DNA from 3 places in the Lacticaseibacillus jixiensis genome. Region 2 is predicted to be linked to each of the others. Evidence: riboswitches for the same ligand, from Rfam matches in the RefSeq annotation. Region 2 holds a riboswitch; each other region holds the start of a gene.
What was found. Region 2 has a riboswitch for thiamine pyrophosphate ahead of thiT (energy-coupled thiamine transporter ThiT). Riboswitches for the same ligand answer to the same signal wherever they lie in the genome.

Region 1 (3,276 bases), on a different contig from region 2:
GTTGCCCAGTCAGCGCCCCGATGCGGCCGCAGCCATACATCAGCGCGCCGCCTAATACATGGCCGATCAAGATTGCCAGCAAGCCCATGCCCAGCCCCAGCGGTGCAAACAAGGTGCCGGATAGAATTTCCGCCAGACTGATGGCAGCGCCAAACCATAACAATGCGTTGTCTTTGAGACTAGTTTTCATATGCGTCCTCCGGATATGCCCAGTGATTCAACGGCCCATGCCCGTGGCCAACAATGATGCCGTCTTTGATCGCCGCTTCTACATAGGCTTTGCCGGTGCGAATGGCGCCTGCCAAGTCGCGCCCTTTGGCCAATTCGGCGGTGATGCAAGCCGACAAGGTGTCGCCGGTGCCATGCGTGCGGATCGTGTCAACGCGCTTGGCCGGCATCCAGAAGTCTTCGCCGCTGGCCAACAAAACATAGTCGCTAGCTGAGTCGCTGTCTTCAAGGTGGCCGCCTTTGATGATGACGTTCTGCGCGCCAGTGGCCAGGATGCGCCGCCCTGCTTCTTTCATATCATCAGTGGTGGTGATCGTCATGTTAGCCAGCTTCTGGGCTTCAGGTAAATTCGGTGTCGCCAAAGTCGCCAATGGTAATAATTCGTCGCGGACCACGGCAATGGCATCTTCGCTTAACAGCGACGCACCACCTTTGGCGATCATCACCGGATCGACTGTCAGCGGGCCGAAGTCGTAACGCTTAAGGTTGCGAACGACTGCGCGCACCGTGGGCACGTCAGCAAGCATCCCGGTTTTGCAAGCGCGGATGGCCAGATCTGCGGCCAAGCTGGCAAATTGCGCATCGATCATTGCTTCTGGCAAAGCCAGCGAATCTTGCACGCCGAGGGTATTTTGCGCAGTGATCGCCACCAACACCGTGGTGGCAAAAACGTGCCGCGATTGAATCGTCTTGAGGTCAGCTTGCATGCCGGCCCCGCCGCCGGAATCGGAACCGGCGATCGATAATGCTTGAGGAAATTGGTCCATGTTGTTCTCCTTATTGGGTTTCGTCGAGCACCGCTAAGTGCGCTTTGCTCTGCTCTGGTTTCTCGTCGAGCTGCACAGCCCAACGCGGGTGCATTTAGCTACGCCATCGTACTCGGGACAAAGTACATCCCAAGCACGATGGCTAGGCTAACTGACCCGCTAAGTTCGGGCTGTTCCGCTCTGGTTTCTAGGCACGGCGAGCGGCTTCGTAGCGGGTCAGTGTGTTGAGTTTCTCAACATCTAATGTCGCCAAAGTATCCAACAGCTGGGCCGCAAAAGTCCCGCCTTGCGTCGCTTCCAACTTTGCTGCAGTCTGTTCGCCAGCAACCCCAAGCGTTGCGGCACCCATTAAAGCAGCGGCAAAGTAGTCATCGGTCAAGCCTGCGTACGCGCCGATGATGCTCGACAACAAGTCGCCTGAACCCACCACCGCTGGCAACAACGGTGTTTCGTTATATACCGTCGCCAAATTATTGCCGCTGGCGATCGCGTCGATTTTGCCGGAAACCACCACGGTGCAACCGTACTTCTGCGCGCAATGTTGCGCCAATTCAGCCGGTGCCGCAGCAGCATCCCCGGCGTCAATGCCCTTCGCGTTGGCTTCAATGCCTGCCAAAAACGCGATTTCGCCTGCATTGCCGCGAATCACACTGATCGGGTAATCTTCCAGCAACTTTTTTGCCGCTTCGGCGCGATAACTGGTCGCGCCAACAGCCACCGGATCAAGCACGATCGGCTTGGCATGGGCTTTGGCCGCGTCGGCCAAGGCCAACACCAGCGGCATGTCGGTGTGGTTGATGGTGCCGATATTGATCACTAGCGCGTTGGCCGCAGTCATCAACTGATCCGCTTCTTCCTCAGCCAACGTCATGATCGGCGATGCACCCAAGGCATTCAAGCCATTGGCAACAAAGTTGGGTGTGACAAAATTGGCGTAGTTGACCACCAACGGATGGGTCGTTTGCAATTGGGCTAACAATTCAGTATTCATAAAACATTCCTCCTTGAGATAACGTTGTTGTGACTGGGCTTCGTCGAGCTGTGCAAAGCAACGCGGCAGTGATATAAGCCGTGACGCCGCCAAGGCAAAGAACGCCTTTGCGTCATCCCATCTTATATCAGCCGCTAAATGCGCTTTGCTTCGCTCTGGTTTCTTCGTCGAGCTGCGCAGCCCAACGCGGCGTGATATAAGTCGTGACGTCAATTGGGCCAAAACCGCCCAACTGCCATCCCGCCTTATATCCACCGCTAAGTTCGGGCTGCTTCACTCTGGTTTCTTCGTCGAGCTGCGTGGCGCAATGCGGGTACATTTAGCTACGCCATCGTACTCGGCTAAGTGCGCGCCACTTCGCTCTGGGCACAAAAAATAGCGCCGCAGGATTTGCGACGCTACTGAAAAAAAACAGTTCACGACACTTCCCTACGCAAGTCCTAACTTACAGGTTCCAAGGGACCAAGCAGTGTATGCTTATCTCGGCCGCTACTGGCGGCGCCCCTAGTGTTCAATTAATTATTTAATTGGCTTTAGGATAACACAGTTGTACTGGAAGCGCCATCTAGATTCTTCGGCGAACTCTCCCAAAGAAATCACAATCCTGATCCAAATACTGGAGAACAGGCGTTGCGCAGGCGCACGAGGAAGGCGTCGGTCAGGCCGTGAAACGGGTGACATCAAGTGAGACTCGCGCCTTTTGCGAGGCTTACTCGATGTCACCCGCGGCAACTTTTGAGCTTTGTAAGGCGAGCCGCAGGCGAGTGCAAAGCTCAAAAGTTAGGCGTAAAACACGCGTACTTTGCGTGGTTGAAGCCGGCCGCACCGCCTGCGCCGACGCCTTCCTCGTGCGCCGGAGCAATGCCTGTCCGGTTCTACCCGATTGCTGAGCAACCGTGGTACACTATGCGCAGAAACTACCGGAAAGGGGCCGCGCACATGGCCACGATGATCGATTATCTTCACGAATATGGCACTGCCACTTTTGCCGAAGCGCCGCTAAGCGTGGTTGATGCAGCGATTTTGGCGCAACTAGCGTATTGTGCCTTTACGCCGCACACCAGCGGACGCCTGGGCTCATTAACGCCGCAAGCACAGGCTCGCTTGGTGCAAGGCACCTGGCAAGAAGCAGGCAATCGGCAACTGTTGGCCGCAGCAGCGGCATCCCCGCGCTATCGCAATGTGCAGTGGTTGGCGCCAGTGGCACGTTTGGACGCGGATCGCCAACAAGAATTCTCGGCGGTGACTTTTGCCCTGGCGCCGCAGTTGTATTACGTGAGTTATCGCGGC
Region 2 (3,276 bases):
CCAGCCACCAGCAAGTGGTGGCCAGGACCATGATGCGGGCCAGTTGGTGGAAATAGCGGTGAAATAACAAGTCGCCTAGCTGAGCCAGCTGTAAGAACGCCGTCAACATCGCAACAATAACGGCGGAAAATAACACCACCCACAAATAATTGGTCAAACTGCGCTGTGTCAGCTGCCAAATTGCCACTAATGACACGATGCTCATGAATGTATAGAATAAATTTCGCTGGTAATGCACTTTGGCGACCAGCACCAGCAAAATCAGCCACAAGCTTACTGGCAGTATGATCCAAAGCAGCCGCATCTGCCCCACCTCCTGTTTGATAAGTTCAGTGTACCTGCTAAATGCTCGCTTGAAAAGCCTGCAATAGACAACCGCTCTTAAGGCGTGTACACTACAAGAGAGAATATCGGCAAGGAGGCGGCTTCATGAAGCGAGAACCACATACCAAGTTCTGGTGGATCACCCACATTGCAGCTTGGGCAATGCTCATCGTGACCATCCTGGGCTCCCTGTTGGCAGCAGTGAGTGTATTTACAGGCTGACCAGAACGCACAACAACGTTAATATCACACGAGTCCTTGGACTGCAGCTGTTGCTGTGGTGCAGGGGCTTTTCTTATGGGGCCGGAAATGGCAACCGGGGGCAGCTGGGACTACGGCCAAATGGCGTGGCGACCGAAGTAGAGGGATGGGCGCAGTCTGTGCTAACTTTGCGTCTCCGCCGCGCTCCGTACGCAAAGTGGATCTCTGACACACGCCTTGTTCTAAGCGCCTCCGCGCGTTGCGCTGCGGTGCTAAGAACAACGACACCCCTGACGCCATTTGGCCTCCGCCCCAGCTGCCCCCGGTTGCCATTTCCTCCACAGTAGGATTCAGGTTGGTAATTGATCCAGTATTCAGTTGAGAACACAGCAAATCACCACAATTGACATTACTTCACAGCCTATTCCAACCACAGTCAAGCCAGCCAGTATCTAACTTGTTGCACATAACGCAGGACTAGTGAAGCGAAGCGATGCGGGGCTCGAAACTTAGGCGTAAAACGCGCGAATTTCTGCGCGGTTGAAGCCGGCCGCACTGCCTGTGCCCACCGCTGACGCCCCCGCCGCGCAGCTTCACTAGTCCGGTCCCACCAAAAACGCCGCTACCTTCAATCTGCATAGATTGAAAGTAGCGGCGAATGTTTCAGTTAACTTTGCGCTAAGCCTGCTTGCAGCTTAGGCAAGAACAGGTGCTTGGCAATCGTGACCAAAGCGCCAACGACTACGGCTGTCAACAAGCTGGTGAAGACACCAGACAAACCATTGATGTACAGCGAGTACAGCCAAGCCGGCATCCCTTTTGGCGCCCAGGAACCCCAGAACACCCAACCAGCGTAGAAGTGGCACAAATACTTGGCGAAAGTGCCTACTAATACTGCTGCAATCGCGTAACCCAGCGCTTTGTGCTGGGCATCAGCGTGCAACGCCCGTTGAAACGGCGCATAGAACAAACCGCCCAAGCCAGCCACAGTGAAAGCCACTGGGAATTCGATGAACCCTTGCCACAAGTTCAACACCGAGCCTTCGCCGATGCCGCGCAACAACAGATCCAAAATTCCCCAAGTCAAACCTGCGGCCATCGCTGGGCGCATGCCGCGGCGCAAGGCCAAGACTGTGACAGGGATCATACCATAAACCATTTCCACAGAGCTGATGCCGGTTTTGTGCGGCAAATATTCCAGCGCCATGGCAAAAGCAGCCATGATGGCCACCTCAAGAACAACTTGCAAATGCTTCGATTGGTGCATACAAAAAACCTCCTTTGGCAAGCCTGCACAAAGAAGGTCGTATGAAAACGACGTTCACAATCCCTACGCTCGTATTAACGAACAGGTTCGAAGGGTCTGGGTTTCCCCACTCTCAGCCAATGGCTCCCCTTTGTGACGGGCTCTTAAATTAATAACAGATGCATCATAACATAGACCACTTGTGCTGACAAGCTACAAGATCGGCGCCAATAACCGAGCCAGCTCTGCCGTCAAGCGCTGCATGCGGCTTTGATTGGCCACGTCAGAAGCTTGCCACAGCGTTGCAGCGCGCATGTCTTGTTTAAACAACGCTCGAGCTTGGTTGGCCTTGTCGGCGTCATACAAGAACGCAGCGATTTCGAAATTCAACTTGAAACTGCGAATATCGAAATTTGCCGTGCCTGTTGCCAAGATGCGCGCGTCGACGATGACCGTTTTGGCATGCAAGAAACTCGGCTCGTATTCATACACGCGCCCGCCGCCTAACACGATGCGATCCAAATAAAACCGCGAGGCCTTGGCCATCATCGGCTGATTGGTGTGGTGCGGCACCATGATGCGCACATCGATACCGGCGTTGATGGCGATCAACAAGGCATCCATTAAGCTGTCGTCTGGCACGAAATACGGCGTTTGGATCCAGACGCTGCTTTTGGCCATGGCGATCAGGCGCAAATAGCCTAACTTCAAGGTTTCATAGGCCAATTCAGGACCGCTGGAAACGATTTGCATCGTCGTGGTGCCGTGATCGGCAGGATCTGGGAAATAACTATGTTGAAAATGCACCTTCTGCACCTTGGCAGTGGTGTTCCAATCCATGAAAAACCGCGCCTGCAACACCGCCACCGCCTGGCCGATCACCCGCAGCTGCATGTCGCGCGTGATGGCCAACCGCTTAGGCGAGCTGCCGATATCAAAGCCGCCCATGTACCCGATGCGCCCGTCGATCACCGCCAGTTTACGATGATTGCGGAAGTTGATCCGCGGGTTAAAGCGCGCCATTCTGGTCGCAAAAAACGGCACCACTTGTCCGCCAGCTTGCCGCAACGGCTTCCAGAAGCGGGCATTCAAGCGATGCGAGCCAAATGCATCATACATCAAGCGCACCTTCACGCCAGCTTGCACCTTCTGGATCAGTAAATCGCGCAACGCCTTGCCGGTTTGATCCGGCTCAATGGTGTAGGCTTCGATGTGGATATGATCAACGGCTTGTTGGATATCGTCAAACAAGCAGCGTGTAAAAGTCTGCCGCGACGACAACAGTTGCACATCATTCATGGTGGTGATCAGCGCCGCATCGGTGCGCAACAAGCTGCGCACAAGTTCTGGCACCCCGGCAGCTTGACCATGGCCGATCAAGCCGTGGCCTAAGCTGATGGCTTCTTGTTGCGCTTCGACCATCCGATCGATGCCCAAGCGCTGCGAAGTGGCCAACGCATTCAAGCGTTTATGAGACAGCTTGCGGCCAAAGATCCAATACAAGG
Region 3 (3,276 bases), on a different contig from region 2:
TAAAGCGGCTCAAGTTCAAGCATTCATGTATATCATCAAAAGTACGCTATTTGATATCGTGGCGATTTATGTCATCATGTGCGAAATTCTCGCCTTCATCCGGCTCTACACGCATATTCACAATAACCGCCAAGCCCAATCGCAAACCAATGTTGCCAGAAAGTCTCGGTTATCCAATCGATATCTGGCTTGGCTATTAATGCGGACCAAGGAATATTTCACACCTTTAAGCGCATTCTTTCTCATCGGACGTTGGAAACTGTTCATTATCCCACTGGTACTGGGCCTGATTCCTTTACTCAACTATCTGATTGTTTTTGTTGGAACAATGGTGGTTTTGTTTCCAGCGATCGTATTGTACTTCGCTGCATTTGCGATATTGTTATGGCGCCTCAGTATGTTCCTCGCCAAATATGTCACCATCATTGCAAGATTCATCTTCTCGATTCTTGACCACTTCAGTCTGCATGTCACAACTGGCACATCATACGGCCCCACAGCGCACAAAGGCGGCGACTTGGGCACCTACAAAGATTCTAGCGGACGTACCCGTGTCGTTAATTCAGACGGTTACGCTCGGGATTTCGGTGGTAATAAAGTCGGTAAACTGGGCTCCAACGGCAAAGTCAAGGATCTCAGATCCAAGGACAACAGTCGGCATCTATGGTGATCCTGAAGCTCGATTCATACAGTAACCGGCTAAACACTTACCTCACAAGGAGATCATCGCATTGAAAAAGCTAACCGCCTTTACCATTATTGCCATGACCACACTCTTACTGTCTGCTTGCGGCAACAATTCGTCAGCAAAAGACTCAAACAGTTCCAAAGACAAATCGGCCTCTGTCTCCCGCGCAAAAGCTGAATCAGCTTCAAAGCAAAAAGCCTCATCTGAATCCAAAGCCAAAGCTGTCTCAGAAGCTGCGGCAAGTTCCAAAGCAAAGGCCGACGCCGAATCCCGAGCTGCTGCATCCAGCGCTGCGGCAAGTTCAAGTGCCGCTGCCTCTAGTACTCAAGCAACGATCAAGCCGCTAACAAGTCGTGATTTCGAAACTGTCGAAACCATCATTTGGGAAGCAGATAAAACCTTCGACGAGAGTCAAATTGCGGATCAAAAATTGGTAAACAACACAATGGGCGTTCAAAGCGATGGCTCATTCGTGATTGATACATATGGTGGGGCTAAGGGGCTCAACGTGTATACCGTTATCCCTAAGTCTGGAAACCAATACGAAGTCGTTGCTCAATATGGCTCGATGCAAACTCAAGATTCACTGGCATCATGGGATAAAATCACGAAAACCGTAACAGATATCTATCGATAATCCGGTTGCAGCTCTCGGATTTGCTGATCACAAGTTTAGTTCATGCGATTGCATAACTGTTTGCATTTTGTCTTGTCACCTGTTACACTCGAACCAATTGAATACGTGTATCTGGGGTGCTGTACAAGGCTGAGATTATACCCATCGAACCTGATCCAGGTAATGCTGGCGTAGGTAGATCACATCTGCACGTGACGTGCGGTGTTTTCTTGTATCTTCAGTGTGCCTCCAGTTACTCGATTCAGAGAAAGTGGAGGTTTTTTTGTATGGGAAAATCAAATGTACAGCGTCTGGCAATTCTGGCGATGATGATCGCCTTAGACGTCGTGTTGTCGCCACTGTTTCGTATCGAAGGCATGGCGCCAATGTCCAGCGTGATGAATGTCTTGGCTGCGGCAATCATGGGGCCGCTGTATGCGACGTTAATGGCTTTGATCTGCGGCATCATCCGCATGGGCTTGATGGGCATCCCCCCATTGGCCTTGACTGGGGCGGTGTTTGGCGCGGTATTGGCCAGTTGGGGTTATCGCTTAGCCAAGCACAATTGGGGGGCTGCGATCGGTGAAATCATCGGCACCGGCTTGATCGGGTCGCTGGCATCATTTCCCGTGATGGTTTGGTTCACCGGCAGTACCCAAGCCTTGTATTGGTTTGTCTACACGCCGCGGTTTTTTGGCGGGTCGATTTCCGGATCGATCATCGGCTTAGTCGTGTTGTATCAACTTGACCGCTTAGGGATGACGGCAAAGCTGCAGCGGATCTTCAAAGGAGTCGTCCATGCCAAAGTCACTGATTGAACAATTTCCAGCCGTCTTCAAGCAATCGTTGCCGTTTACCACGCCCCCATTGGTGCAGTGTTTGACCAACGAGATCTCTGTGGAAATCGTTGCCAATGCCTTATTAGCCGTTAATGCCAAACCGGTCATGGCCGATGATCCTCGTGAATTGGCTGATTTTATGGCCCAAAGCGATGCCGTGTTGTTAAACTTAGGACACTTATCGGCTGCTCGCGAAGCCAGCATTCGCTTGGCCAGCACCACTGCAAAAGCACACCGGCAACCAGTTGTAATCGATTTGGTCGGCATCGGCGCCAGCTCCATTCGCGCTGCCTTAGGCCAACAGTTATTAGCCGATGCCCCCACTGTTGTCAAAGGCAACTTAGGCGAAATGCGACATCTGGTCGGTTTGCCCAGTCGTGCACGCGGTGTCGACAATCATCAAGCTGACAGCGCAGCATTGGCACTAACAGAACTGGCCGATCACCTGCGTGCGTTCAGCAAACGTTATCCGCATACGATTTTCTTGGCGACTGGACCAACTGATCTGGTGGTTTCTGCGACATACGCTTGGCGCCTTGACAATGGCGTTTCGCAACTCGACCGCTTCACTGGTACCGGCGACATTGTCGGGGCTTTAATCGCCGCTAATTTAGGCAATGGCATCGAGTCGTTTGCGGCCACCTGCTTGGCGGTCAGTTACTTCAACTGTTGCGGCGAAGCGGCGCAGGCCATGGCACTGCAAGCCGGGCTGGCCACGTTTCGTTTGCATGTTATCGACCAGCTGTCATTATTAGGCTGCAACTCGGATTGGACAGCTAATATCAAAGGAGCATCCCTATGAATCCAAGTAATCTGAAATTATATCTGGTGACGAATCGCTATCAAGATTCCACTGCTGATTTTCTGGCTAAGGTTGAAGCTGCTTGTGCCAATGGCGTGACCATGGTCCAGCTGCGGGAGAAAAACCTGAGCTCGCGAGCCTACTATGCCTTGGCCTTGCAAGTCAAGGCCATCACGGATCGCTACCAGCTGCCGTTGATCATCGATGATCGCGTTGATGTCTGCTTGGCTGTTGATGCCGCCGGGGTCCATATCGGCGATGATGAGCTGCCTGTTGCCGTCACCCGCCAATTATTAGGCCCGGATAAAATCTTAGGCGTCTCCAGCAAAAC

Region 1: linked by a shared signal. The riboswitch ahead of thiM (hydroxyethylthiazole kinase) and the one ahead of thiT (energy-coupled thiamine transporter ThiT) in region 2 are both predicted to bind thiamine pyrophosphate.
Region 3: linked by a shared signal. The riboswitch ahead of thiW (energy coupling factor transporter S component ThiW) and the one ahead of thiT (energy-coupled thiamine transporter ThiT) in region 2 are both predicted to bind thiamine pyrophosphate.

The regions. Positions count from the first base shown of each region.
Region 1 is NZ_BAAFPR010000003.1:194,108-197,383, reverse strand. Features, by position in the region: gene cytX (putative hydroxymethylpyrimidine transporter CytX) at 1-190, opposite strand, end outside; gene thiD (bifunctional hydroxymethylpyrimidine kinase/phosphomethylpyrimidine kinase) at 180-995, opposite strand; gene thiM (hydroxyethylthiazole kinase) at 1,183-1,986, opposite strand; TPP riboswitch at 2,396-2,502, opposite strand; gene ACGG90_RS03275 (Mbeg1-like protein) at 2,926-3,276, shown strand, end outside.
Region 2 is NZ_BAAFPR010000011.1:10,497-13,772, reverse strand. Features, by position in the region: gene ACGG90_RS08505 (hypothetical protein) at 1-304, opposite strand, end outside; gene ACGG90_RS08500 (DUF4044 domain-containing protein) at 430-546, shown strand; gene thiT (energy-coupled thiamine transporter ThiT) at 1,193-1,792, opposite strand; TPP riboswitch at 1,836-1,932, opposite strand; gene cls (cardiolipin synthase) at 1,985-3,276, opposite strand, start outside.
Region 3 is NZ_BAAFPR010000018.1:46,091-49,366, forward strand. Features, by position in the region: gene ACGG90_RS10945 (hypothetical protein) at 1-670, shown strand, start outside; gene ACGG90_RS10950 (hypothetical protein) at 732-1,325, shown strand; TPP riboswitch at 1,428-1,519, shown strand; gene thiW (energy coupling factor transporter S component ThiW) at 1,592-2,122, shown strand; gene ACGG90_RS10960 (hydroxyethylthiazole kinase) at 2,103-2,945, shown strand; gene thiE (thiamine phosphate synthase) at 2,942-3,276, shown strand, end outside.